Regions from separate parts of the Peribacillus sp. S4 genome, predicted to be linked through region 4. Evidence: a T-box and tRNA genes for the amino acid it is inferred to sense, from the RefSeq annotation. Region 4 holds a T-box; the other regions hold tRNA genes.

Region 1 (7,314 bases), 860 kb from region 4:
AATGTGTAAGGATCAGCGAGCGGATTCCGGAGCAGACCTTGAAAAGCCGCACCCGCGATCGCAAGTGATGCCCCAACCAAACCAGCGAGCAGCACCCGCGGCAAGCGGATGTTCATCACGATATTCGTAAGCATCACATCCGGATCGGCAGAAATCGGCAAGTGGAAAATCTCCTTGCCGATTATTTGTATAAGTACGGGAATCGGAACTGGCACCGAACCAAAGGAAATGCCTATCGTCATTGCGAATAACAAAATCAACAACGCAATCAAATAAGCAAACGCCCATTTAGTTGTCAAATTGGTTCGGATAGACTGCTTTGGCAAGTTCCTCTACTCCTTCTATTAAGCGTGGACCGGAACGGGTCACCAAGTCAGAATGGACATCAAAGACTTGGCCATTCTTAACAGCATTTACGTCTTGCCATCCTTTTCGGGCCTTCACTTCACTTACTGCATCTTTCGTATAATAACCATACGTTGTAATGATGACATCAGGATTTGCAGCAATCATCGACTCTTCATCAATTTTTGCCCAACCGTCCAATTCAGCAGCCGCATTATCCGCTGAAATAATCTGAAGCATCTCATTCATGAACGTATTTTTTCCAGGTGTGTATATTTCCGGTGAAGGCGAAACTTCCACTAAAACGGTCTTCCTATCCTCTTTCTTTACGGATTTGGCTTTTTCCTGGATATCCTTGAGCTTCGTTTTCATATCCTTAACGATTTCGTTTGCCTTATCATGTTCTCCCGTTGCCTTTCCAATCATTTCAATAGATTCATAGACTTGGTCAAAGCTTTGTGCATCATTGACTACGAGCACATCTATTCCAGCATCCTTAAGCTGCTGTAAACCCTCATTTGAATTATGGGCACTTGATGCATGCGCAAGAACAAGGTCAGGCTTCATGGAGACAATCAGCTCCGTGTTCATTTCCATTCCGCCAACTTTTTCAATTTCTTTCGTCTCTTCCGGGTAATTATCATTGTCGGAAACACCAACGACCTTTTTACCCAAACCAAGTGCAAAGACCACTTCCGTATTACTTGGTATCAACGAAACGATTTTCTTCGGTTCTTTTTCTATCGTTACCTTTTCCCCACTTGCATCTTTAATCGTAATCGGGAAAGCCTCGTGTTGAGCATGATTCGTTTGCTCTTTTTCTTTTCCTTCATCAGCAGCACCACCGCAGCCTACCATCATGCCTGCAGTAAGCAACATTAACAGTATCAGACCAAAAATCTTCTTCATTTTCATTCCCCACAATCTTTTTATTTAATTTCTTCATACCTAACAGAGAAAACCAATACTGGAAGATACCCCCAAAATAAAAAGCATCTCCCGTTAAACGGAAGATGCTTGCATGGCAACAATATCAATACGGACTCTTTCTTAGGGTCTGCCACACACCTTCCCATCCGCGTAGGTTACAGGTGTACGAATTCTGGCAGGTCTCCTGGCTCATGGTCATCGTCAACGGCACCTTCCCATATCTCATACAGTGGTACACAGCCGTCAGCTCCCATATACAGTGGCGGGACCGCGTTGGCATTTCACCAACTTCCCTATTAAGTCATTAAGACACCAAATCGTTCATATGTATATAATTTTCACTGCCTTCATTATACACCATGTAAGAATCGATTATTATATGATTTTTCTGAACAAGTGCGAAATGACCCTTCCACCTTCAATGCTTTGCAGCATTTTCAATCAGCGACGCAAACCCATTGATCGATAACCCTGGTGAAATCCGAACTCGATGCAGAGCATGCATCCCTTGGTCGCTTGAAGCTCCCCCAGGGTCGGTAGTGACTGCCATCTTGTATCCAGCTTCTTCTGACAGCCTGAGACTCTCTTCGTTATACCGGCCAACCGGATAGGAAAGAACTGTCGTGTCCTGGTCGAGGATATGGTCGAACAGCACCTTCGACTGAACCATTTCCGCTTCTTGCTGCTCTGCCGTCATGCGGTTCAGCTCCAAATGGCTGATGGTATGGCTTTCAATTGAAATCCCATCCCTGCTCATCTCCAACATTTGATTTTCAGTCAGGTGATGGCCATTATCAATGGACTTCCCGATCATGAAGACAGTTGATTTCATATCATGTTCTTTTAATATCGGGAAGGCCTCCGTGTAGTTATCTGTATAGCCATCATCAAAAGTAATCCAGACGCACTTCTCACTTGGCATCCGATTCTCGGTTAAAACGAGGAATGCTTCTTCAGGGGATAATGTATAGTAACCATTCTCCCGAAGCCAAGCCATCTGTGATCGGAATTCCTCCCTTGGAACCCGAAGGCCATTCCCTTGGGAAATGCTGTGATACATCAATATCGGGAGCTGGACCGGGGACTCGGCCTTTAACCAGTCTCCCGTATCGATTTGCCCCTCCGAATCCTGCCCGGTCCCATTCTCAGCCGCTTCGGCCACTTCAATGTCATCTTCCGCAATCGGTGCAGCCGTCTTTGTGCCTATCCCCTCTAAAATCCCTTGTGAGCATCCAGGTAAAATCAAAACCCCCAGCAATGCCGCCATCCTTAACACTCTATATTTTTTCACTATCATTCTCCTGATTTTTTTATAGTATAATAGTACCAGAAAACCAGCGGGCAATAAAGTATTCCATTTAATGAAAAAAGAGGAAAAACGAAAGCTTAGCGACACGCTAAACATTCATGAGGATTTTTTTTCATAAGTATGTGCTATTAGCTTGAAAAGTTTGCCTATAAGAAATATAATAAATAAGTCGTCGACTTTAATATATGTCCCAGTAGCTCAGCAGGATAGAGCGACAGCCTCCTAAGCTGTAGGTCGTAGGTTCGATTCCTATCTGGGACGCTAAAGTTTATAAGCCCTGTTATAATGCGGTTTCTCCGTGTTGTAGCAGGGTTTTTTTCTGTTGGTATGACCGTAAAAGCCGGAAATTGTATGTAGGATAAAAGCATTTCTGTACGTAGGAAACAGTGATATTCCATATCACTATTATTTTTCTATGTTTGGAGGTGCTTTTTTTCATGAAAAAACACGTTATTAAACAGCGTGGAACAGCGTTAAAGGAACGGAAATTGACCAGTAAGACTACTGAAAGTTTCACGATTGAATACACACTGCATGAAGCCTTAGATATTTTTCTACGTGCAAAAGTTGCTGAAGGTGTCCGACAGCGAACATTAGGCGAATATGTGTGAAGTGAAAAGGATATTTTCGAAAATTCTTGTTGGACTATAGTAAAAGGGGTTTATCAGTGATACAGACTGATAAACCCCTAAATTCATTTTATTGAAAATTAAGCACTTCTATTTCTTTAATGTTAAAGAGCGTTTCCACGAACCATTCCATTTAAATCCAATAGGGTGTCCTGCAATTATAACACCTAGCACATAAACCCCATCAACAGTTATGTTAGCAGTATCTTTTGTACTGTTCTTTTTACTGAAGGATGCCTTCCCGCCTTTATGTAACCAGTCAACTTCCAAATTAATTCCAGTTAAGTAAGAATCGTAATTAGAAACTGATACAAACTGAGGTTTTTTATTAACCAATTTATATTTGTATTTTATTCGAATATTCTTGTATGAACCTAGTACGATTTTCCCATTTTGAACTGGTGACCACCAGTTCAAAAGTTTTGAGCCACTCTTTGTAGTAGCAAAAGTTTGCATTCCACCGGAGTTTTCTTCATCTTCAGAAACTGAAATTTCTTCATTAACTTCAATTTCATCTTCTTCTTGAAGACCTTTTACGAATTCTTCAAATTCTTCTGTTGTATCAAAATCTAATTCTGTTGGATTAATAGTTTCTGTTGAATCATTCAAGTCAACTGTTTCAAAACCATAAGTTTTTTCTAACTGGTTGATTTCAGCATTAATGTCCTGTTGATTAGATGAAGATTCTGCGAAAGTTTGAATAGGATTAGCTATCCCGAGCATAAATAAAGTAAAAACACATATGATGCATGAAAACTTTTTCATGTTACCCCCTAATAAAATATGATAGTATAAAACTACAAATATATTAACATAATTTCAAAAAGAAGGCAAATATGCAATTAAATAGAAGAGGTGGTAAAAATTGTTTTATAAGAAATTATTCTTAATTAGTTTGGCTGTGACTATTGTTGCAGCATTCGTGTTACCACAAATTGGCGATGGATATGGTATACCTTTGAATTGGATAATCTATAGAGGTGATGGAGAGGTCACAAATATTCTACAAATATTTCAGTATAAGATTTTTAAACACACACAGATTAAATTAGGTTTACTTGTACTAAATACTCTCATGCTATTTGCAGTTTTAAGTATAATATTTAAACTTTTTACGAAAATGGACAAAGCTAGGTAGGAACAGTGTATAAACTCGAATGCCGAAACTAATTTTAAATGTCTATATTGGAAACTTCCTTTAATAGAAAGGTGTTTTAAACATTTTTTGGTGTACTGAATCTCCTTAATTATAGGACAGTTAAAGGACGACGATTATATAGAAAACTTTGGCGAGAAATGATAAAAAAGCTTTGATGTTAACTGTAGATAACATCGTGGAAAGGTGAGTAAGAAAGAAAAATTTAACTTCTTTCAACGTTGCCGGACCTGGGTAGGTACGCAGGATTGCATAGAGAAACGCTGCAATTGAAACGTTACGTTATCTGAATAAAATTATATCTTTTTTTAAAATAAATGTTTTAACCTGTCCCATCCGGGTATACAAATACTGTAAGACATTCTCACCAAAGGAGATGATAGTGCATGATGAGTACAATCAGAAGCCAATGGAACAAAGAGAATGACGCAGCGGTGTTTAGTCCCGGTGATCAGCGTTAGAGTCAATTGAAGAGTTGGAAGATAATCAAGCATGGGAATTACTAGTCTTCTCATCCAAAGGAGGAAGATACGATCATGAGTATTTACAGCCTATGGAATCCAGAGAATGATGAAGCAATTTTCAGTCCGGGTGATCAGAAGCCATTCAGTACGCTCATACGAATAGATTCGGATAAACACACACACACTGACAAAACACTTGAATATGAATTACATGGCACCGTACTGAATGAAATTTAATCGAAGCAGGAATATACCGAAAAAGGATGGAGCGATTGCTCCATCCTTTTTCATTTATTTATCGAATTTCAGTTTCGCCAAGGCATCTGCCAATGCAGTATTGATCGGCTCTTCTTTATTTTGCTTTTTCATATAATTGGTTACTTCATTTTTGGATACTTTTTGATTTTTATTTTGCCCTCTTCGTTTATTGTAAGAAGATAGTTTTTCGTGAAAACCGCATTTACAGGTGAATGTCTGTGCTTCTCCTTGACCGCGCATTTCCATCTTTTTATGACATTGCGGGCATCTGGCATTTGTTACACGTGAAACACTTTTTTTGTGGCCGCAATCACGATCTTGACAGACAAGCATTTTTCCCTTTTTACTATTCACTTCCAGCATCAGCTTGCCGCAATCAGGACATTTCGTTCCTGACACGTTATCATGCTTGAATTTTTGGTCACTATTTTTGATTTCATGGACGATATTTTTGGCGTAGGAGCGCATATCGCCGATGAAAGCCTGTTTTGGCAGCTTTCCTTTTGCTATCGCAGTTAACTTTTGCTCCCATTGAGCTGTCAAAGCTGGAGAACGCAAGTCTTCAGGTGCCAATTGAAGAAGTTGTTTTCCTTTCGAGGTGACATGAAGGCCCTTTCCTCTCTTCTCGATCAGGAAGCTATTGAACAGTTTTTCAATGACATCCGCACGTGTTGCAACAGTTCCAATCCCGCCAGTTTCACCAAGAGTCTTGATGAGCTCTTTGCTTTCCCCTGCCATGAAACGAGCGGGATTCTCCATTGCCGAAAGAAGCGACCCCTCATTGAATGGTTCCGGCGGTTTCGTTTCACCCTCTGTTTGTTTCACAGTCGAAATGGTTAAAATGTCACCTTTTTGAACGTTCGGAAGCAGTTGCTCCGCAAGGCCCTCTTTAGCTTCTTCCTCATCGAATTGGTGATCATAAACTTCCTTCCAACCTGACTTCAGGATGACCTTCCCTTTTGCCATGAACATCTCCTGCCCCATTTTTGCGGTGATGGTCGTTTGTTCATATTCAAAAGGCGGCATCAATACAGCAAGGAACCTTTTAACGACCAAATCATAGATTTTCGATTCTTTGTCACTCAGTTTTCCCGGCAGCGGCGTTTGCTCAGTGGGGATGATTGCATGGTGATCAGAAACCTTGCTATCGTCCACGAACGATTTATTTGTTTTAATCGGGCTGCGCAGGATCCTCGATGCATACTGGGCATATGGTTTAATGCTTACAGCCTGTAATCTTTCTTTTAGCGTATCAACCAAATCCGTAGATAAAAAGCGTGAATCCGTCCTTGGATAAGTCAAGACCTTATGGCTTTCATATAAGCGCTGCATGATCGATAACGTCTCCTTCGCCGAATAGCCGAATTTCTTATTGGCGTCCCGTTGAAGTTCTGTTAAATCATATAAAGAAGGGGAAAAACTTTTCTTATGTGCCTTGTTCACTTCAACCACTTCTGCACTTTTCCCCTTAACGGCTGCAAGAACCTTTTCTGCCTTGTTTTTATCAAAAGTGCGGATATCTTTTGATTGTGCATCTTGCCAGACGAGGCGCAAATTGGGTTCTGCAATTGCCGAAACGCCATAATATTTCTTAGGCTGGAACTGTTTTATTTCCTCTTCTTTTTTTGCAATCATCGCAAGTGTCGGCGTTTGGACCCTCCCGCAGGATAATTGGGCATTATGCTTGGTCGTTAGGGCACGCGTCGCGTTCATCCCAACGATCCAGTCCGCTTCCGCCCTTGCTACAGCAGAGGCAAATAGGTTTTCATACTCCTTGCCATCTTTCAGATTTTTAAATCCATCTTTGATCGCTTTATCCGTTACAGAGGAAATCCAAAGCCGCTTGACCGGCTTCTTCACATTCGCTTTTTCTAGAATCCAGCGTGCAACAAGTTCCCCTTCACGGCCTGCATCCGTCGCAATGATGACATCCTTGACATCATTGCGATTCAATTGTGTTTTAACCGATTGAAACTGTTTGCCTGATTGCTTGATCACGACCAATTTCAAAGTAGGCGGCAACATGGGCAGGTCCTCAAGGCGCCACGTTTTATATTTTTCATCATAAGATTCCGGATCTGCATGGGTAACCAAATGACCCAGTGCCCAAGTGACGATATACTGATCGCCTTCAAAAAAGCCATTCCCCTTTTTCCCGCAATTCAACACTTTTGCTATATCTCTGCCGACCGATGGTTTCTCGGCCAGTACGACTGTTTTACT
Region 2 (7,314 bases), 630 kb from region 4:
TCAAAACGGTCGATGAAGGTGCGCCTTTCATGTAGGAACGGATAGCCTTTGCTTTAGTTTTGCCACCTGCCACAGTTATCACTCGCTTTTCAGGGCTAAGATCATCTAACTGGATGCCGACTGTCAAAACTTTATGAACAACTTTGCCGTTTTCATCGTAGTAATAACCGAATGCCTCTCCTACAGCATTTCCATCTAACAGCTTCTTTAACATTTCTGGCGAAGAATTTCTTCTCTCTGCCATCGCCATGGCATCACCGATTCCATGAATGATCATATCGGCAGACTTGATTTGGGAAATCACTTCTTTAATTGCAGGTTCCTTCTGAAATGATGCATAAACCTCACCGCTTAATTGATCGGGTACATATAACACTCTGTAGGAGGCTTGAGCCTTCTGTGCCATTTTTTCGACAATCGTATTGGCCTGATTCTGCACCGCTTCACCAATTCCCCCGCGGGCTGGGACAAATGTCAATTTCCTGGATGCTTCATCAGGTGACAACGAATTTGCCACTTCGGCCATTGTCGATCCGCCAGTAACCGCAATGATATTCTTTGAGTTCCATTCTCGTTTCATACGGTTTGCACAAGCTTTACCCAATTCTTTTTTCACCCATGGGGTTTCATCACAATTTCCTGAGACAATTATGACTTCATCCACTTGTAACAAATCCTGCAATTGCTTTTCCATTATGTCTATACCCATTACTTCACGCATTATTCCTTCTAACTTATCCAGGATTTCAATCCCTTCATCAGTCAGTGTCATGCCAGAGCTGAAGATGTTAACCAGGTTCTGACTTTTCAGAAAATCAACCTCGCCTCTAAGCGTCCGCTCTGTCAAATTAAGGCTCACGGACAGACTGCGCCTTCCAACCGGCTGCATCATTTTGATATAACGCAGGATATCATATCTTTTTTGCATAACCAAAAGGAAATCGGGCAATAATTTTCTTTGTACCTCGAGTAATGTACGCATATTTAAAACTCCTAAAAAGTTAAGTTGGACATTTAACGTCCCGCGTAGTCATTTTCTGTCCCACTTAAAACAAAAAAATATTCCTGCTACATATTTTATTCTAGCAGGAACGGAATGTTTCTTCAAATGATTTGAAAAATTATTTTTCCAAAAGCCTATTTAGAGCTGATTTATCAACGTTTCCGAACTGAACGATTTCATCTTTCCATTCAACGACAGGAATCATCAGCCCGAATCTCTCAAGCAAATCATCATCGGTATGGATATCGATTTCCTTATAGCCTATGCCTGACTCCACTTTCACTTCTTCGAGTACCTGCTTGGCTTTATCACATAACGGGCATTTATCCCTACTATATAAAACAAACGCGTTCGTTTCCAAAACCACTCATCCTTTTCAGTCATATCTTTTTCGTTTAGATGAAGAAGGGATCCCTAATTGTTCCCGGTACTTGGCAACGGTTCGGCGTGCCAGGATAATTCCATGCTCTTCCTTCAGCCGTTCTGCCAAGTCTTGATCCGAAAGCGGCTTTTGTTTATTTTCCCCATTGATGGCTGCCTGGAGGCTCTTTTTCGCTTGCATGCCCGACATATCCTCATCAAGGCCGACCGACTGTAAAGAAGTAGTGAAAAATATCCGCATCTCTATCGTGCCAAATGGTGTCTGTACGTACTTCCCCTTAACTGCCCTGCTTACTGTGGACTCATGTATGCCAAGTTCGTCTGCGATTTCTTTCATCGTCATCGGCTTCAAATAGTTCAGGCCATGATGAAAGCACGCCGGCTGTTTTTCGACGATGCACTGAATAACCTTCAATATCGTTTCTTTTCTTTGTTGGATTCCTCTGGAGATCCATTGGTATTCCTGCCACTTATCCTGGATAAACCGCTGAACTCCCTGATCCTTATGGCTCTTCATTCGGTTTAAATACCCTTTATCCACATTAAGATTGGGTGTGTTACCATCATAATTCCCGACAAGCAGCATGCCATCCCGAACTTCCACGACCACATCCGGCACTATATAAGAAGGTTTTTCCTGAAAAAAGAGTGATGCCGGACGCGGGTTCAACGTCTGGACATAATCAAAGACCTCTTGAATCTCCTTCAGTGTAACACCGATTTTCTTACTTAGGTCTTTCCAGCGCTTTTCAGCAAAATCGAGGAAATGGTTTTCTATGATCGATTCTGCCAGCAGATTCTCCCCTTCTGCTTTCACTTGAAGCAAAAGGCACTCTTGAAGATTCCTCGCTCCGATGCCATGCGGTTCGAGTTCCTGTAAAATCGAGAGACACTCTTCCAAAACGGCCGGAGATATGCCTGGGATGCATATATCATCCAGCTGAGTCCTTAAGTAACCGTTTTCATCAAGGTTATGAATTAATAGAAGCATTGCCTTTTGCTGCTCACCGGAAAACTGCTGGTGATTCACTTGGGACATGATATGCTGTTCCAGCGATATGGTATCTTCACTGATCTGTTCAATCCAATAGTTGGCATCATACGTATTTTTAAGAGTCCGTTTACCTTTTTTGCGGTCAAAAGTTGGCTGAAATAAAGAAGATGTTGGCTGATCTATTGACAGTAATGGGTTCTCCACCATTTTATTTTCTAAAAAAGCCGATAGCTCCTGCGAGGAGTATTGCAGCAATGTAATAGCTTGCATGAGCTCCTGGGTCATTGCCATCTTTAATGTTTGCTGTTGAAAAAGTCCTGCTTTCATATTCATACTCATCGATTCATCCCTCCCCCACTCCATTTTACATTATCAGGAGAAAATTCTACACAAAAACCCATGAAAACGCTTACGATTTTTTTCTGAATAGTTTATTTGTTTTAAATACTATATGTTAGAAACGCAAATTTAACAACTACTTTTATTGAAAAATCACCATTTTTCAATAGTGTGGGCGAATATTTTCAAGACAGGACCGACATTACAGGATTCGATGGAATATTACGGAAAATGAGCAAATTCGGCAAAAATTTTAACTCTCCTAAAAATGACCAATAAAAAATCCCCCACTTTATTAAGCAGAAGATTGGTAATGCCCTCGGCAGGAATCGAACCTGCATTTCAAGCTTCGGAGGCTTGCGTTCTATCCGTTGCACTACGAGGGCGTAATAGAAAATATGTTTTCAACAGACTTCATTATATGATAGAATTCCCTCCTTTGCAAGGGTTATCAGGTTTAAAACTTTATCATTTGGGTATTATGGGTAATGTGGAAATTCATCCCTGTGCGGCATAATATATAAAACATTCTATCAGGAAGGAGCCTTAGCCAGAAAATTGTCGAACAAATTATCCATAATAGGGTTTGTTTTGTTTGACCTAAATTGACCAAAAAGTGTATCATACATACATAAAGAATTTAAATGATTCTCTTAATCGAAGGAGGAAATGAACATGAATTTAATTCCTACAGTTATCGAACAAACAAGTCGTGGGGAGCGTGCCTACGATATTTACTCCCGTTTATTAAAAGACAGGATCATTATGCTAGGAAGTGCAATTGACGATAATGTTTCCAACTCCATTGTTGCTCAATTACTATTTTTAGAAGCGGAAAATCCTGAAAAAGATATCACTCTATACATCAACAGCCCTGGCGGAAGCATCACTTCCGGTATGGCCATTTACGATACTATGCAATATATCAAACCTAATGTTTCGACAGTATGCATCGGTATGGCCGCTTCCATGGGTGCTTTCCTATTGGCCGCTGGCGAAAAAGGCAAACGTTATGCATTGCCAAACAGTGAAGTCATGATTCACCAACCACTTGGAGGAGCTCAAGGTCAAGCTACGGAAATTGAAATTGCTGCCCGCCGTATCCTTCACTTGAAAGATAAACTGAACCAAATCTTGGCAGAACGTACGGGACAACCTATCGAAGTCCTTCAAAGAGATACGGAACGTGATAACTTCATGACTTCCGAAAGAGCTCTTGAATATGGCTTGATTGACAAAGTCATCACGCGCAGCGTTCTTGATGATAAAAACTCTAAGTAATCCTGCAACAAAAGAAAGGCTCCGGACATCGCCATAAGCGACTTCCGGAGCCTTTTTTTCCATGATAAAAGAAAAGGATGCACATTTAGGCATCCCCTTTTTTAACCCTCTTGCTGAACGAACTCTTCCAATGCTTCTAATGCTTCTTTTTCATCGCGTCCTTCGATGATTAACTTCACGGACACACCAGAACTGATGGCAAGGCTCATTAATCCCATTATACTTTTTGCATTCACTTTCTTTCCTTCTTTTTCAAGAAAAACATCTGAATGAAAGCGGTTAGCTTCTTGTACAAAAAGAGCCGCCGGCCGAGCTTGCAAACCCGTTTTCAATTTTACCTCAACTTGTTTCTCCACCATCTTGATCTCCCCTGTTAGCTTTATTTTTTCGCAGCAATAGCCTCTCCCCCACGGAGCCTGTCAGCTATTTCATCAATCTTTCGCAATCGGTGATTAATCCCGGACTTACTGATGGTTCCCCCAGATACCATTTCCCCAAGTTCCTTTAAGGTTATATCCTGAAACGCTATCCTAAGCTCCGCAATTTCCCGAAGCTTATCCGGTAAAATGCTAAGTCCTACCGTATCCTCGATATAATGGATATTTTCAACCTGTCGCAATGATGCCCCGATCGTTTTGTTCAAATTGGCTGTTTCACAATTCACAAGCCGATTCACTGAATTACGCATATCACGGACAATCCGTACATCCTCGAACCTTAATAAAGCTGAATGGGCGCCAACTATACTTAAAAACTCGGCAATCTTTTCGGCTTCTTTCAAATAAATGATGTACCCCTTCTTGCGTTCAAGTGTCTTGGCCTTCAAGCCAAACTTATTCATTAGCTCACAAAGTGCATCATTGTGCTCTTTATAAAGTGAGAAAATCTCAAGGTGATAGGAAGACGTTTCCGGATTGTTTACCGAACCCCCTGCAAGAAATGCACCTCTTAGATAAGAACGCTTACAGCATTTCTTCCCAACAATAGTATCGGATATATCATGGAGAATTTCAAAGCCATCGCCTAAAATTTCCAAATCGGTTAAAACCCGCTGCCCTCCGGATGACATCCTGACAATATATACATTGTTCTTTTTAAGCTTCATCTTCTTACGGACCAACAGCTCGACCTGGACCTCATAACTTTTTTTAAGCAGCGTATAAATCCTTCTGGCAATCGCAGCATTCTCAGTTTGAATATCCACAACAAGCTTCCGATTAGAAAATGAAAGGGATCCGTTCATCCGGATAAGCGCACACAATTCCGCTTTACCGCAGCAATCCTTTCCCTCTAATGTTGTAAGCTCTTTTTTCGTTTCTGAAGCAAAAGACATCCATTTCACCCCCAATCGAACGCAGGTAATCTATTTTTATCAATCAAAAAGCCGTCCCCGCTTATATCTACGGTTCTATGTGGCTTTTTGTTTCATTTACAAGCATATTATAAAGCAAATCCGCCACTTTTTTCGTATCATGGCGTATTACATTCCCTTCATAGCTGAAAATGCGTTCTTGTATGATTTCAAGACCCATCATTTTTAAGCTTTCCACATCATACATGACCGGTTTGGCATATTCAGCTTGATAGCGCTGCTGAATCTCGGTTGGTATTTCCTCATTATTAACAAGTATCCTGTCAATATATGCATTTCCCATATGGTCATATATCGCTTTTATATGATCACTCGCGCTATAATCCAGAGTCTCGCCGGCTTGTGTCATCAAATTGCAAATGTACACCTTCTTCGCCTTGGAACGGGCAACCTCTTCTCCTAAACCAGGGACAAGTAAGTTAGGCAGAATGCTAGTATATAGGCTTCCTGGACCTATGACTATAAGATCTGCCTGCTTGATTTCCTGGAGGGTTTCACTAAGCGGCTTTATATGATGAGGAGACAGGAACACTTTTTTTATTTTCTTTCCTGAGAAGGGAATCTTGGACTCTCCTGTAACAATCGTGCCGTCATCCATCTCTGCATGGAGAACCACACTTTGATTCGCAGCCGGAAGCACTTTACCGCGGACATTAAGGAATTTACTCATTTCCTGGATCGCATGGACGAAATCCCCGGTCAGCGAAGTCATTGCCGCAAGTATCAAATTCCCCAGCGAATGCCCGGACAACTCATTTTTACTTTGAAAGCGATGCTGAAACATTTGTTCAACAAGGGGCTCTACATCCGATAACGCAGCCAGCACGTTACGAATATCACCCGGAGCGGGAATATCCATATCTTCGCGAAGGCGGCCTGAACTTCCACCATCATCAGCTACCGTTACGATTGCCGTTATATCCACCGGATGCTTCTTTAACCCTCTCAACAAAACAGGAAGGCCGGTTCCTCCACCGATGATCACAACCTTAGGCTGTTTCTTTTTATCTAACATCTGCTTTCCCCTTACTTTTTTCGATATCGCGATGTGATACTTGAACCCTGTAATCCTTTTTGAAGTGGTTTGAAATATACTCCGTCAATGCTACAGAACGATGCTGGCCGCCTGTACACCCAATCGCAACAACAAGCTGTGCTTTCCCTTCACGTTTATAATACGGAAGCATGAAAGCGAGCAGATCGGTCACTTTTTCCAAGAATTTTTGCGTTTCACTCCATTTTAAAACGTAACTAGACACTTCCTGTTCCAATCCAGTCCTTTGCCTCATATGGTCAATATAATATGGATTTGGCAGGAACCGTACATCAAACACAAGGTCGGCATCTATCGGCAGACCATGCTTGAACCCGAACGACATGACATTGACTGTAAAACCGACACTTTTATCAGCAGAAAACTCCGAAGCGATTTTCTCCCTCAATTCGCGCGGTTTCAGTTGGGAAGTATTAAAGATCAACTGGGCCCTTCCCTTCAATTCGTCCAAAAGTTCCCGTTCCATTTTAATGCCTTCCAATGGCCGGCCTAATGGAGCAAGGGGATGGGTCCTTCTCGTTTCCTTATATCTGCGTACCAAGGAATCATCATCAGCTTCAAGAAAAAGGATTCTTGGTGATACTGCAGCTGCATCCGATAAATTATCCAGTGCAAGAAACAAGGAATCAAAAAATTCCCTTCCCCTTAAATCCATGACAAGAGCCACTTTATTCATCTTATTCCCGGAGTCCTTCATTAACTCCAAAAACTTTGGCAACAGCGTGGGCGGCAAATTATCGACGCAAAAAAAGCCGAGGTCTTCAAAACTTTGAACCGCCACTGTCTTACCTGCTCCGGACATTCCGGTAATGATGACCAATTGCGTTTCACTCATCTGCCCTGTACTCATAGTTTCTCCGCCCCCATGTATAGCAATCTTTTTTATCTCT
Region 3 (7,314 bases), 630 kb from region 4:
GTTAGGAATTACCCATGTGAAGTTTATTTACAAACCGATGATGGTTTATATTTTAAAAGGAAGGCAAAAGACAAAACTTGATCGATCTTTTCCCTACGCATATATACCCTTCCGGTTTCAAATTTCACCATGTTTAACTATTTCAATTTGTCTACAGAAGGGGTTCAAAAACGTATCTTTCATCAAATGATGCTCACGAAACCAACGGACCTAAAGTACCCAATACCTTTAACTCCTATAGTATCATTTCTATCTGATTTTCATAACGAAGTTGATTGTTGAGGAAGGTGCGAGACTCCGCAGGCTCACCTAGGCCGCCCGCGGAAAGCGAGTGCCTGGATCGGAAATCCACGCCCAAATTGTAACCGCCATAACATTACAACAAACTCGTTTTCTTCGAATTAGTCTAAGTCTGAATGATTCTTTCATAACCTGAAATACAGTGTTTTTCAAGCTTTCGTTTTTTGATGGCATTAAATTAATGGAAGAAATCTTTCCGTAACGATGTGAGAATAAGTATATAATAGCAGAAACTGAAAAAACTGCCCTAATCAGGTTAGGACAGTTTTAAATGAAAACAAAATATAAAATGATCATCGATAACAATATGACCATAAAAACAGCGATTAGAATTACGTGCGCACTTGAAGACTGGAACGTCCCTTCATTGATTTGCCGTTTCTTCTGAAGATAACCGATTGTCGCCAGAACGGTAATCACAAGTCCCAATGCACACGCAAACATCCCCAGCACGATGCTGATCAAGTCAATCCGGGCATCCCGATGCACACCAATCGTAAAATGCAGGCTTGTCGCAAGAAAGCCAACTCCCACTATTGCAATCACCGTTCTTATCCATGCCAAGAAGGTGCGTTCATTAGCCAGATGCTGCTGGGCATATTTCAATTGGTTTTTCTCCATGTCATCACCTTAATCGAGCGTTTTTATCAAATGGTAAAATCAGTCATCTTTTCAGGAGCGAAAAGGCCCTGAACATTGACCCGGCAAACATTAGCCCTGCACCGCCGAGCAATAAATATATACAGAGAGTTTTTTCAATAACATTCAAAGGATAAAGCAAGGCCCCCAGCGCCATGATTGCCCCTATTCCCGTTATGGTCCATCCTATTTTTTTCATTCGCAACTCCTAAGATTAATTATTATTTAGTGAAGGTCCTCCACGGGTTTCCCCCTTTTTCATAGATAGGTCCCTCATTACTAGCTTAAACCATTTAAAAACTTACAACAAGTGAGATCCACCGATTATTTTTCCCACAAAAAAAGAGCCACAAATGACCCCCTGTTTTGAACACGCCCAAATTCAGCCGTTCTTTTTATCCTTTTCCATATATTCTTTTATTTTTCTTTCTTCCCACTCAGACCCGAAGTTTCCTTGTGCAAGAATGGTAATTCCATGTATCAGAACACCAATCCCCCACCCACCGAGGGGATAAAGGAACCACCAATAACCGGGATCCGTCAAAAGGTTAATCAAAATCAACATGACGTTCACCAATACATACACCATTATATGAATGTAGAATGCCTTAAGGTTTTCAACCCTTTTTTTCGCCCGTAGATATCCATCTCCATTTTCCATCTCAGCACCCCCTAATCATAAACACTTAAATATATTACCATCCGCTTCCATAATACCTTGTTTTTCATAAAGAAATAAGAATGAAATGCATCAAAGGTAAATCGGGAGCCGGTAATCAAGGAGAATCCCTAAAGGCCACTTATAAGTCAGCGGGTTTCATTCTATTGTATCCCCGTTCTTCGTAAGGCTGTATTTTTTCCATCCACTTTTCTTCAAGTTTTTTCAATTCCCGTTTAGCATCAAAAAACCCTGTTTCTTTTGGCTTCAATACCTCCAGTACCTCAAAAGAAAATGCATCTTTCCCATATTGGTTCCACTCACTTTGCAGCACTTTATTGGTGTTTGTCCCGACTTCCAATTCAAATTGTTTCCCCTTCAACGTCTTTAAATTCCTGGTGCTTCCGATAAAGACTTTATTATTTACCGTATTTCTGATTTGGTATATCCCTGCTTCAACCTTTGTTTCTTTATATAATTGCTTCAATTCTTTTTTACGATCCATCTTTCTTGCCTCCAGTCATCATTTCTTCAGCCAATATTGGCTCCCATCAGGCTTTCTATCCAAGAATCCATATTCTATTAAGTATCTTCTCAAAAGAACATGATCATGATAAATCGCACCCAATATTTGATTGATTTCCTTTTCTTCGTATTTCCGCTCATTTTCAAAACGGTTCATAATTTCTTGGAGAATGATCAGCCTTTGTTTTTCCTTTGGCGGAAAAGACTTTAATGCATCCTGACTGCCTTTAGGGAAGTATTTTTTCAGTACAGTCACCTTTTCATCCTCAGTAACGTTATAACGATCATCGACCATCCTTGCTTTTTGATGAAGCGGGATAAATGCCGGCGCGTGTTCATCTTTATCTTTCAAAAGTTCCATCAGGGCTAAAAACAACTTAGCCTGACGCTCTTTCTCTTTCAACACAAAGCGATGGTTCCGAATCGTGGAAGGACTGCCAATTCCCATTTCCTCCTGAACCTCAGCATCATTTTTCCCTTGGTAAAAAAGGCGAAGGAGACGGTTTTGATGGTCGGTGAGACCTGTAAGTTTTTTATCGAGATCAATCAAGTATTCAAAAACCGAGCTGTGTGCATGTTCAATATGAATGCGCATATACCTCTTCGCTTCATAAAGAACTCCATCTTTCGGGTATACGATCCCCTTTTCAACTGCATTTCCACACAGCAAACAAACATATTGATTCTCACCTTCGATGTACCCTTGTTTAAGCTCATCCTGAGATGCGCTCCAAAACATTTCCGCGTCCTTCATTAAACAAACACTTCCCTATAAAGTTTATAATATAATAAACATAATATTGATTTGTTAGTATTATGTCAATGTTTTTTCTGTTTTTTATAACTCCTGCAAATTATGGCCTTCTTAGTCAGAGGGGCATCATAACATAAAGCTGACAAGGGATTTCACCTTCCATTTTACGGATCCCATGGCACTATGCCGCTATGGCATCATGAGTAATAAGCGGAATTTCCCCAATAATATGCTTTATAAACGCGAATAAGCTTTAGAGGAGGATATCTTATCGAAAGAGGAAAATGAGGCGATCCCATCGATCCATAACACCGATTTGCACATGGCATTACAACATGTATCCGAACAATTCAAGGTCTCACGATTGAATCACATATACAAAAACAATCGATGCAGCTGAGTGAAGCCGATGAAAAAAGTTCACCCGTCGAAGAATTGAATACGGCAATAATCAAAAACCGTGAAAATCTCCAAACCTTAAATAGAATTTGATATCGAAAAAAAGACATCCAAGTATGGATGCCTCAGCTGCTGACAAAATTCGATGTAAGTCGATTTTACCTACAGTTCTTTTAGCTTGTACAAATTGAACGTAGCCCCAGGCACTGCTATTCCCGCAGGAGTCTCGCACACCCAACACAGTCAACTATGTTTAAAAATTCAGATAGAAATCTTTTTGCCTACAGTTTTTTATTTGAGAAAGTTGGAGTTGATTTCAGAAATTCGCTCCCTTTCCGCCGACTGTCTGCCAAGTCGCATTAAAGCAAGCACTTTTGGTGTCTCGGCTGCCAGTAATCCGGCAGTAGCGCAGTGCAAATTTCTTAAATCCAGTGAGGATTACAGTTAAGACCATAAAGACCGGGGCAGTTTATCGACCTAAACCACACAATATTCGACCGTTCATGAATTTTTTTAACCCTCACCTCACTGTTCGGTCTCCCATTCCCATTTTGTCGGCGAAGGATGTTTTATGAAATTCCTAATAAAAATCCTTCGCAGAGCTCATTAAGTATTAGCTAGGCACAAACTTAAGTATTCCTTCCAGATAAACACCTTTTTCTTTTCGTTTACATTCCCTTAACTTGATTCTTCCTTCTTTTTCCAACTCCTTGGCTAATTGGACCACTTCTGTTCCATCTTCGGTTATTTCGACTGAGAAGAAATTGCCCCGAGTGGAAGTTTGAATGAACTTGAATAATCTATCTTTATTCATTTAAACATCTCCTTATTTATTACAAGTTCGACATAAATGGTCATCCACCTGCGATAAAAATAAATAAAAAATTTCATGGTTAAAAGGATGCAAATCAAAATGACCCTCGTTAGCTTAAACACCCAAAAAAGTAAAAAGCCAAAACCTTTAGAAGGTTTTGGCTTTTTAAGTTAGTGTCCCAGGAGAGATTCGAACTCCCGACCGACGCCTTAGAAGGGCGTTGCTCTATCCAGCTGAGCTACTGAGACGTTTATGATATAAGTTGCGGTAAAACTTATGTATTACCTTAACTGTTCCCTTAGGACACTTCTTATTATAGTAGGATATCAAAAGGAAGTCAACGGTTTTTCAAAAAAAGTTTTTTTCTTTTTTAAGAACCAGGAAGCGGGGAAAAACGCTTCCTGTTCATTATACATGAAGTCATTCCATTTGATAAGCATTTCTTAAATCCTCAACGATTTTTCCTTCAAGGTCATAATAGATGATTTCAAGTTGGTCATTTCCAATCTCCAAAATGGCATAGGTTTTCTCTTTTCGTCCCCGCGGCTGCCGTATGCTTCCCGGGTTGATGAAGAGCTTGCCGTCAATCCACTCTGAACCTGGAGCATGGGAGTGACCAAAGCAAATAATATCCGCCCCTGTCTCCTCACTTTTATAAGATAGGTTCATCAAGGTCATATTTATGTTATAGAGGTGTCCATGCGTAACGAAGAAACGCTTGCCTGAGATATTCTCCACAATATCATCCGGATATGCCGAATCATAGTCGCAATTCCCGCCAACGGCCAAAAACTCCGCCATGTGAGGATCATTTCTTTCCAACTCTGAATCACCGCAATGGATCATGGCGGCGACCTCTTGTTTATGACGCTCGGCAATCATGCTGATTTCATGAGTTAAGCCATGACTGTCACTCATTATTAGCACTTTCATCGTCACATTCCTTCTTCCCTTTTTAGAAATAGATCAAGTTTTTCATCTAGAGCCCTCAACGCGTTGGCACGGTGGCTGATTTGGTTTTTTTCCTCTTTTGTCAATTCAGCGTTTGTTTTGCCCTGTTCCTCTACAAAAAAGATGGGATCATAACCAAATCCATTCGTTCCTGAGGGCTGTTCCGTGATTAAGCCTTCCATCGTTCCCGATACCGTAATCGTTTCCTGGTTGGGTGACGCTAGTGCCAAGGCACAATAAAATCTCGCCGTCCTAGCCTCTTTTGGCACGCCTTCCAGTTCGCGGAGGACTTTTTCCGTGTTTGCTTCATCACTCTTGGCCTCTCCAGCATAGCGGGCAGAATAAACGCCTGGACGGCCCTCCAATGCATCTACAATCAATCCGGAGTCATCAGCAATGACAAAGTGGCCTAGCTGATGGGCAATGGCCTCTGCCTTCAGGATCGCATTTTCTTCAAAGGTCGTGCCTGTTTCCTCCACATCCGGGGCATCCGGTACATCGAGAAGTGTTTTGACTTCATAACCTTTAGCGGAAAATAAGCTTTCGAACTCCTTGGCTTTCCCTTTATTTTTCGTTGCAATGATTACTGTCTTCATTTTTCATTTCACCCTTTTTCATTTTATCGGCACGGGAGCTCTTTGGGGCTGAGAAAGAATTTGCTGTCATTCGTAAATATGTAAAAGCCGCTTCTTCTCCAGTGCCAACGGACGGATTCAACTCTGCCTATCATGATCAAAAACAGCCGCTGAATTTTCCAGATAAGTTAAGTCTAACACAACTCCCTCACCTGCAATAACCTGAAACTTATAAACTAACGTTTGTAATTTTCACTATGTTCAATATGGATATTAACTTTTATGTTATTTATTGAAGTCTTATCAAAGGAATTAATAATTTTATTATCCCACTTATTGACATGGTATCTGTATGCCTTTTCACTTATGTTAAAAAGGTCTGTATTGATTTTTTCCCCCGTCTCCAATGTCTTCAAAATATCTTGCTTAATTTTTATTTCTACCTTTTTTTCGATTTTTTCCATATCCAAGTTGTCTAAATTCTGTTTCAATATCCCATTTGCTTTAACTTCTAAATCATATAAGGGTTTCTTTTGTTGTTCCAATACTTTGATGTTTGTTTTGGGGTCCATGATTTCAACACTAACCTTTTGTTTATTCAGGGAAAAAAACATGACTGTCGCCTTATTTTCAACCCATTTCATACCAGTCAAATCTTGTTTACTTACAAACCCTTTATACTGTTGTTTTGATAAAACATAGCCGCCATTCAACGTTGGTATCTTTTTTTCTTTCCCCCTGTCTGTGTAATGATGCTCATTTATTACCATAGAGGGAATTAAAATGGAACCAACCGGTTGATAATATTTCGAAACCAGTTCACTGAATTTTAACGGGGAAATGAAATAGTTTTCATTAATAACGGTCTCTGGCCTTTGAATGATCGTGAATAAGTTAGGAAGATTAAAGAAACTATCACCGTTAAACACCTTTTTAATATCCTCGTTTGTAACAAACAGCCATGAATTGTATCGCAATAAGGGCTCTTTCCCTACATATTCAATGAAATCCTTCATTTTCTTATTGATTACATCCTCACTTAAAATGAAGGAGTTAACATGCCCGATATAAAGTGGCAATGCTGCATTTTGTTCCAATTCAGTAAATGCTTCTTCGATACTTTCCCCTTTACCTTTCCCAATGACAACACCAGTTTTTTCTTGTAATGCTGTGGCCCCCTCTTGTTTTGCTATATCCGCAAAATTCAATGCTTGAAAGTATAAGATGAATTCACCCTCTTTATAATCGATCCCTAGAGCGGATCCATATGTTTGAGCTTGAATTTCCTTCATTCCCCAGCAGCCTGTCGTCAATAAAAGTTGACAGCCAATTACCATGACTGCAATTAGCTTTCTCATTTGTCCGACTCCTTTTGCGATTCATTATCACTGGATTGTAGAGCTTGATTCCGCTGCCTTAACATCCCATACGGAAGCTTGAATAAGACTTTTAACATGTCCGATTTATTTGGTTTGGAAAATGGATTCACAAAAGGCTGTCCGAAACTTTCCAAGGAAACCACAACAATCAAGATAAGAAATATTCCCATGAAGAATCCAAACAAGCCTAGAAATGCTGAACATGCAAATATGAATAACCTTATGAGAACGATATTCCCAGCGATATTCTGATTGATTAGGGTATAGCTTGAGAGAACTGTAACAGCTATTATTACGAGCATGGAGGGTGAAGTCAGCCC
Region 4 (7,314 bases):
GAATCTTCAGGCTTTGGCCAACAGTTATTTCGGAAGAAGTTAATTTATTTACTTTTTGCAGCTCACTTACTGAAACACCATATTGATTTGCTATTTTCCATAGTGTGTTTCCAGACTTCACTTTATGAATGATGGGCCCCGCGGAATCCCCAACGGAAGAAGAAATGATGGGAAACTCTTCGCCCTTCTTTAATGTCTTTAATAGAGTGGAACCTAATTTAGGAGAACTAAAAACTTTTGTATTGTCCACTTTAACAAAACCTATGGATTGGGTTTTACTTGATGAATGACCACTGGTTGGAAAGAGACACATACAAAGAAGGCTTAACATAATAAAACATCCAAAGAATTTTTTCACAATGATTTTATTCCCCTTTGTAAAATTTAACTTTACTAGTTTACTATGGAGAATAGCCATATAAATAGAGGTACATTGTGGAAAGGCATTTCTAACCATCGTGTGGGACGAATTATTCCGTAAGAAGGACAAGTGATTTGTAAGTAGAAGGGGAGGGTTTATATGTCAAATTTTGCATTACAGTTTTATGATTACAACATATGGGCAAATACTCAGATTTTCAACCGTTTAAAAGAGCTTCCAAAGGATGTATACCATCAAGAAGTTCAAAGTGTGTTTTCATCAATATCGAGTGTGATGGCCCATGTTTATCTTTCCGATCTGGGGTGGGCGGAGGTTTTTTCCGGTAAAAGCATGAAACATGCATTGGAGCTGGCTGAACAACGGAAGGAACAAATGGAGTCAAAGGAATTGGAGGAAATGGAGGCCATGTTTATTGAGTTGTCCGAGCGGTACAAATCGCTGCTTGGCCAAAAAGAAAATTTAGATAAGCCTCTAATGATTGAGAATCCAGCTGGAGGACAAATGAATACAAGTGCAGCAAAACTGGTACCGCATGTCGTGAATCATGGAACCTATCATCGCGGCAATATCACGGCCATGCTGCGCCAAATGGGTTATGCCTCAACTTCGACGGATTATGGTCTTTATTTATTTTTAAAAGGAGAGTAACGGGTCTTCATTTGCTTACTGATGGGACTGTAAGCATTGACAGTCCTGTTCTTAAAGTAAGGCCGCCTGTTATTTTGAAGATAAAGAAATCCTATATATGTGTACAGGTTAACCGGTTCTTCCTGGTTGGCCTTTTTTTACGTTTGTCACTGGAATTGACTTGTACATGACATTTGTCATCTTCTAGTCATGACACCTGGTACTAATAAAATCAGGTTGGATTCTTTATACTATGGATAACGACAAAAAAAAGGAAGTGCAATTGAAATATGACCTTGCAAAATACGAAATCCTTGAAAAAACAAATTGCTCCTTTTGAACAATCAACGACAAAGCAAAGTATATGGCAGATCATCAATACCTTGGGGCCGTTCATCATTTTATGGTACCTAGCATATATAAGTCTTTCCGTTTCTTATTGGTTAGCTTTAATCCCAGCTGTGTTTGCTGCAGGATTCTTGACGAGAATATTCATCATTTTTCATGATTGTACGCATCATTCATTTTTCAAAGACCGCCGTGCGAATAGAATCGTCGGTACGATCATGGGTGTTTTGACTTTATTCCCGTTTGATCAATGGGGACATGAGCATTCTGTGCATCACGCAACAAGCGGTAATTTGGATAAGCGGGGTACAGGTGATATTTGGACCCTTACGGTAGATGAGTATTTGGCTGCACCGTTTAAACTTCGTTTTGCTTATCGTTTTTATCGTAATCCATTGGTCATGTTTGGTTTGGGGCCGATTTATGTTTTCCTTCTTAAAAATAGATTTAACCGTAAAGGTGCTAGAAAGAAGGAAAAAAATAATACGTATTTGACGAATGTATTAATCGTCGTTTTTGCGGCATTGCTTTGCCTGGCAGTAGGCTGGCAGTCGTTCCTTCTGGTACAAGGTTCCATTTTCATGATTTCCGGTTCAATCGGCATTTGGCTGTTTTACGTCCAGCACACATTCGAGGACTCTTATTTTGAAGAAAACGAAGAGTGGGAATATGTATTGGCAGCAGTGGAGGGAAGTTCTTTTTATAAGCTTCCAAAACTGATGCAGTTCCTTACTGGCAATATCGGTTACCATCATGTTCACCATTTAAGTCCAAGGGTGCCTAACTATAAATTGGAAATGGCGCATAATAATACGCAGCCTTTAGAGAACGTTCCGACGATCACTCTTGCGACAAGCTTGCGCTCACTCCGTTTCCGTTTATGGGATGAGGAATCCAAGAATTTCGTCGGTTTCAAGGACATAAAATATTTAACGAAAAAAAGTGTTCCCACTCAAGTGAAATCTGAACTGTAACGTTCATGTATCATTCCAGACTCCCTTAATAATCCTCGGATTTGGGGAGTCTTTGTTTCATATAAGGAACTCGATAAAGGAGAGAACTTAAAAATGATTCGAATTGTCATTGCAGAAAATCAGCAAATGCTATTAGAGGCAATAAGTTCTCTACTCAATCTTGAAGAAGATATAGAAATTGTCGGGCAAGCCAGTAACGGAGAAGAAGCGATGGCTCTTGTACACCAATTACGGCCTGATGTGTGTATCATGGATATGGAGATGCCTGTAATGAGCGGACTTGAGGCAGCGGAAGCATTAAGGTCATTTGAATGCAAAGTGGTCATTTTAACGACATTTCGAAGGACTGGTTATTTTCAACTCGCATTAAAGGCTGATGTAAGTGGTTATTTATTGAAGGATAACCCGGGTGAAGAGTTAGTCTGCTCGATTCGCAGCATAATGGATGGCAAGCGAATATACTCCCCAGAGCTTATTGATGGGCCTTCCAGCCATAATGGCCGGGAAATGGGAGTGTTAGGGCTGTTAGCCGATGGTCCATCCAATATTGAGCCGTCCAATCAAAGCGGCACAATTGGGACAGTACGGAAGTATTTTACGACGATCAAGGATAAAATGAAGTTACCGGCTGGTTAGGATTTGTTTCTTAAATTCTGTTGACACGTTTTTTTAAATTGTGTACGATGGATTAAATTATAATATTGAAAATTCTGTGATGAAGAGAGTAGTTCATTTTGAAATGGAAAGCGAGTTAGGGATGGTGGGAGCCTAATGCAGGTCGGATGAATGAAGCGCACTTTGGAGAAATTTCTTGAACCGTTCAGTAGGGAATATCGGGGAGTCACCTCGTTGACAATGGAAAGTGGCCGCAATTTGTGGCAACTAGAGTGGTACCACGGGAATTCATGCTCTCGTCTCTTATTTAGAGGCGGGGGCTTTTTTGTTTAGGAGGGAAAATGACGATGAATAAACCAATTGCAGAATTGATTTCAACTGCTTTGAACAATGAAATGCCAGCAAGTGAAATAGAAAAATTAATGGAAAAGCCGAAATTGATGGAGTTAGGTGATGTCGCCTTTCCGTGCTTTACTCTTGCGAAAAAATTCAAAAAATCGCCTCAGGTGATTGCGTCGGAAATAGCCCAACAATTAAACAGTACGTTGATTCAAGAAGTGAACGTAGTGGGAGGTTATCTGAATATCTTCGTCAATCAACAGATGGTGACGGAAAACGTGCTGCAAACGATATTAAGGGAAAAGGATCAATATGGTTCGATGCAGACTGGACAGGGAAATGTCGTGATTGATTATTCCTCCCCGAATATTGCCAAGCCTTTTTCCATGGGGCACTTACGCTCTACGGTCATAGGGAATGCACTGGCCAACATTGCCGAAAAAAACGGCTACAATGCCGTGCGTATAAATCATTTAGGAGATTGGGGCACGCAATTCGGTAAGTTGATTGTCGCGTATAAGCTGTGGGGGAACAAAGAGGCAATCGAAGCTTCGCCGATTCAGGAATTATTGAAAATCTATGTGAAGTTCCATGAAAGAGCAGAAACCGATGAATCATTGAATGAACAAGCACGCGCAAGCTTCAAGTCGCTTGAAGACGGGGACGAGGAAGCACTGGCATTGTGGAAATGGTTCAGGGATGCGTCTTTAAAAGAATTCGAGACGATTTATGATTTATTGGGCATCCGTTTTGATTCCTATGCCGGCGAAGCATTTTACAATGATAAAATGGATGCGGTTGTCGGGGAACTAAAAGAAAAAGGCCTGCTTGCCCTTTCAGAAGGTGCCTATGTCGTGCAATTGGAAGATATGCCGCCTTGTTTGATTACGAAAACCGATGGTGCGACACTTTATGCCACACGTGATTTAGCTGCGGCCATGTATCGTAAAAAACAGTATGAGGCAAAGAAAACATTTTATGTGGTCGGAAATGAACAATCCCTGCACTTTAAACAACTCTTTAACGTCATTGAAAAAATGGGGTATGAGTGGTCAAAAGACTTACAGCACGTAGCATTTGGCATGATGCTAAAAGACGGTAAGAAAATGTCGACCCGTAAAGGGAAAGTCGTGCTGCTTGCGGATGTATTGGCAGAGGCGATCGAAACTGCAAAGCGCAATATTGAAGAAAAAAATCAAGCGCTTGAACAGAAAGAACTGGTTGCAAGACAAGTCGGTGTCGGAGCGGTAATCTTTAATGATTTAAAAAATAACCGCATGAACGATATTGATTTTTCATTAGAGCAAATGATGAATTTTGATGGAGAAACGGGCCCCTATGTACAGTACACATATGCGCGAATTTCCTCCTTGCTTGAAAAAGGTGATTTTAAAGAGCAGGCGATCCAATATGAAGCTTTAGGCGAATATGCGTGGCCAGTCATCCAGCTGCTGGAGCAATACCCGATCGTTGTCCAAAAATCATTTGAACAAGCCGATCCATCACAAATCGCGAAATTCAGCTTGCATGTATCGCGTGCATTCAATAAGTATTATGCACATTCGAAAATCTTAGTGGAAGATGAATGGAAACAAATGAAGCTCTCATTCGCTTTTTCCGTTGCGATCGTTTTGAAGGATGCGCTAAGTTTATTGGGCATTTCAACGCCGAATAAAATGTAATCCATGTCTATAAAAGGAGCCATTTTGTTTCAAAATGGCTCCATAATTTATCAGATATATCCTTGCATGAACGTAAGCTCTTTTATTTTAGAAGAAAAGTATCTGTCTTGGGCTGTCCTTTTTTCTCCCATGTAATATGCAGCTTGTACACATGCTCTTTTTTTGGAGGATCACCCAAATAAAAATCCGTTGATAACGGATTTAATTTTGTAACAGAGCCATCTTCACTTTTTCCTTCTGTAAATCCCTTATGTTCCACTACTATTTTTCCATTATCAGTAAAGCTTACTTTTTTTATCTTGACCTTGCCACCAGACTTTTGTTGAAGATGTCCAATCCATCCGCCAACTGTTTCATCAGAGTTTTTCTTTTAATTTGCTTTCCACATACCATTATCAGATGTGCCTCCAATTGCAATACTGGAATAATTCCAATAACCTCCGATAGCAACACCCATACCTATAACTACAACAAGTAACCATTTTGAATATTTATTTTTCATCAAAAAAAGCCTTCCCCTCTCTGTAACTGTTTATATTATACAGTTTAATTAATATATTTCAGTATAGGGAAATGAAGGAGTGCGGTGAAAAAAGCAGGCTGTTAGCTTAGCTACGCATTTTCAGTGGAAGAAAAAGAATTTGAATAAAATGGATTGACATTCATTGGTAATGTGTTAATATTTATAAAAATGGAACCGGTTCCAAAATTCGCGAATGGATGAATGTAATGGTTAAACAAGAAAACGCAAAGGTTACAATTTATGATGTTGCTAGAGAAGCAGGTGTTTCAAAGACCTCTGTTTCCCGGTATTTAGGGGGTAGATTTGATGAACTCTCTGACAAGACCCGTAAGAAAATCGAGCTGGCGATCACCAAAATGGAGTACCGCCCAAACACGATGGCAAGAGGGCTCAAAAGCAATAAGAGTTATTTGATTGGAATCATCGTGGCGGACATCAACAATCCATATACGACGGCCATCCTTCGGGGGGCTGAGGATATATGCAGCCAGAATGGATATAATCTTATGATTTGCAATTCGGATAATAACCCAGAGAAGGAAAGAGGCTATTTTGATATGCTTTTATCCCATCGCATCGACGGGCTTATCATTCATACGACTGGCGGTAATCACGACATGCTAAAACAGATGCAAGAGCAAAAGACCCCGATCATCCTTTTGGATCGGAAGGTGCCAGATCTTGAAATCGATACGGTAGGATTGGATAATTTTCAGGCTACTTCACAAGCTGTCAATTATTTGGTTGGCCAAAATTATGAACGAATTGCATTTTTCAGCGAACCTGCCAGCAATGTCAGTACCAGGCATGAGCGGCGGCTATCCTTTCAGCAAACGTTGATGAGCCACAGCCATCCGAGTTCAGGTGATGTTTATGAGGTCAATGTCGATGATTTAAAAGATGTCGAGTCCAAGCTCCAGCATTTTTTAGATGACTCAAAAGGCGTATCAAGAGCTATATTGACGGCAAATAGTGTCGTGCTATTAAAATTAATTCTACTTTTACAAGAAAAGAAACTGTCGGTCCCGGAAGATTTAGCAATGATGGGATTTGATAATCCGGATTGGAGCACCATCGTTTATTCGGGCATTACAACGATTGAACAGCCCACATACCAAATCGGGGTCGCTGCTATGGAAATGATCCTGCGCCGCATTGATGGACAGGCTTCCCCAGCGCAGACAATGGCGTATCAAGCGAAATTGAATATAAGGAAAACGACTCCATTTATACAAAAATCATAAGTCTTCTAAACTTGAAGACTTTATTAACTCACAAAATGGTACCGATACCATTTTGGGGTCAGGAGGATTAATATGAAAGTCTTTGTATGCATGAATTCAATACCGGCCGAAAAGCTTCAAGCGCTCGGACATCTTGAAATCATAAAACTGGTAGCAGCCGCAGGAGCTGATGGAATCGAAATCAGAAAAGAATTATTGACGCCGGATGATTCTCTGGAAGAATTGGGTGCCTTATGCAGGGAGCTTAACTTGGACATTTATTATTCCGCTCCTGAATTCCTGATCGGCTCGAACCATCAAATGAATGAAATAGGTTTTAAACGCTTGGCAAGGGAAGCGGATGAATTGGGAGCGGAATTGCTGAAGATGCCTCTAGGAAACTACGATTTTTTTGAAACAGATATGTTTCGAATGAATGAAGCCTTGGTGGAAAATCTGCAAAACCGTGAAATGAAAATCACCATCGAGAATGATCAGACGCTTGGCGGTGGAAACGTAAACCGGATCGCTCATTTCCTGAGTTGCTCCGAAAAGTTCGATATCCCGATAAGATTGACATTTGATACGGGCAATTGGCTGT

What was found. The T-box of region 4 lies ahead of argS (arginine--tRNA ligase). A T-box ahead of a tRNA ligase gene usually reads a tRNA of that ligase, here a tRNA-Arg.
Region 1: it encodes a tRNA-Arg, which carries the amino acid that the T-box ahead of argS (arginine--tRNA ligase) is inferred to sense. The anticodon was not compared.
Region 2: it encodes a tRNA-Arg, which carries the amino acid that the T-box ahead of argS (arginine--tRNA ligase) is inferred to sense. The anticodon was not compared.
Region 3: it encodes a tRNA-Arg, which carries the amino acid that the T-box ahead of argS (arginine--tRNA ligase) is inferred to sense. The anticodon was not compared.

What each region holds. Positions count from the first base shown of each region.
Region 1 is NZ_CP175708.1:5,477,531-5,484,844, forward strand. It holds gene ACJ9PY_RS26335 (FecCD family ABC transporter permease) at 1-326, opposite strand, end outside; gene ACJ9PY_RS26340 (ABC transporter substrate-binding protein) at 289-1,260, opposite strand; cobalamin riboswitch at 1,432-1,607, opposite strand; gene ACJ9PY_RS26345 (polysaccharide deacetylase family protein) at 1,694-2,542, opposite strand; tRNA gene ACJ9PY_RS26350 (tRNA-Arg) at 2,772-2,845, shown strand; gene ACJ9PY_RS26355 (hypothetical protein) at 3,022-3,195, shown strand; gene ACJ9PY_RS26360 (hypothetical protein) at 3,304-3,978, opposite strand; gene ACJ9PY_RS26365 (hypothetical protein) at 4,906-5,070, shown strand; gene ACJ9PY_RS26370 (DNA topoisomerase III) at 5,125-7,314, opposite strand, start outside.
Region 2 is NZ_CP175708.1:5,241,058-5,248,371, forward strand. It holds gene ACJ9PY_RS25210 (sugar-binding transcriptional regulator) at 1-982, opposite strand, end outside; gene ACJ9PY_RS25215 (glutaredoxin family protein) at 1,122-1,370, opposite strand; gene rpoN (RNA polymerase factor sigma-54) at 1,380-2,717, opposite strand; tRNA gene ACJ9PY_RS25225 (tRNA-Arg) at 3,032-3,103, opposite strand; gene clpP (ATP-dependent Clp endopeptidase proteolytic subunit ClpP) at 3,393-3,998, shown strand; gene ACJ9PY_RS25235 (HPr family phosphocarrier protein) at 4,100-4,357, opposite strand; gene whiA (DNA-binding protein WhiA) at 4,378-5,331, opposite strand; gene ACJ9PY_RS25245 (uridine diphosphate-N-acetylglucosamine-binding protein YvcK) at 5,399-6,385, opposite strand; gene rapZ (RNase adapter RapZ) at 6,375-7,274, opposite strand.
Region 3 is NZ_CP175708.1:3,982,512-3,989,825, forward strand. It holds gene ACJ9PY_RS18870 (YidH family protein) at 568-921, opposite strand; gene ACJ9PY_RS18875 (hypothetical protein) at 965-1,138, opposite strand; gene ACJ9PY_RS18880 (2TM domain-containing protein) at 1,322-1,600, opposite strand; gene ACJ9PY_RS18885 (GIY-YIG nuclease family protein) at 1,740-2,102, opposite strand; gene ACJ9PY_RS18890 (DUF2087 domain-containing protein) at 2,121-2,876, opposite strand; gene ACJ9PY_RS18895 (hypothetical protein) at 3,889-4,089, opposite strand; tRNA gene ACJ9PY_RS18900 (tRNA-Arg) at 4,264-4,337, opposite strand; gene ACJ9PY_RS18905 (metallophosphoesterase) at 4,510-5,022, opposite strand; gene ACJ9PY_RS18910 (XTP/dITP diphosphatase) at 5,025-5,636, opposite strand; gene ACJ9PY_RS18915 (Ger(x)C family spore germination protein) at 5,852-6,973, opposite strand; gene ACJ9PY_RS18920 (spore germination protein) at 6,970-7,314, opposite strand, start outside.
Region 4 is NZ_CP175708.1:4,616,017-4,623,330, reverse strand. It holds gene ACJ9PY_RS21990 (LysM peptidoglycan-binding domain-containing protein) at 1-250, opposite strand, end outside; gene ACJ9PY_RS21985 (DinB family protein) at 521-1,030, shown strand; gene ACJ9PY_RS21980 (fatty acid desaturase) at 1,300-2,331, shown strand; gene ACJ9PY_RS21975 (response regulator transcription factor) at 2,425-2,967, shown strand; T-box leader at 3,035-3,253, shown strand; gene argS (arginine--tRNA ligase) at 3,288-4,967, shown strand; gene ACJ9PY_RS21965 (hypothetical protein) at 5,050-5,226, opposite strand; gene ACJ9PY_RS21960 (hypothetical protein) at 5,338-5,472, opposite strand; gene ACJ9PY_RS21955 (LacI family DNA-binding transcriptional regulator) at 5,697-6,734, shown strand; gene ACJ9PY_RS21950 (sugar phosphate isomerase/epimerase) at 6,807-7,314, shown strand, end outside.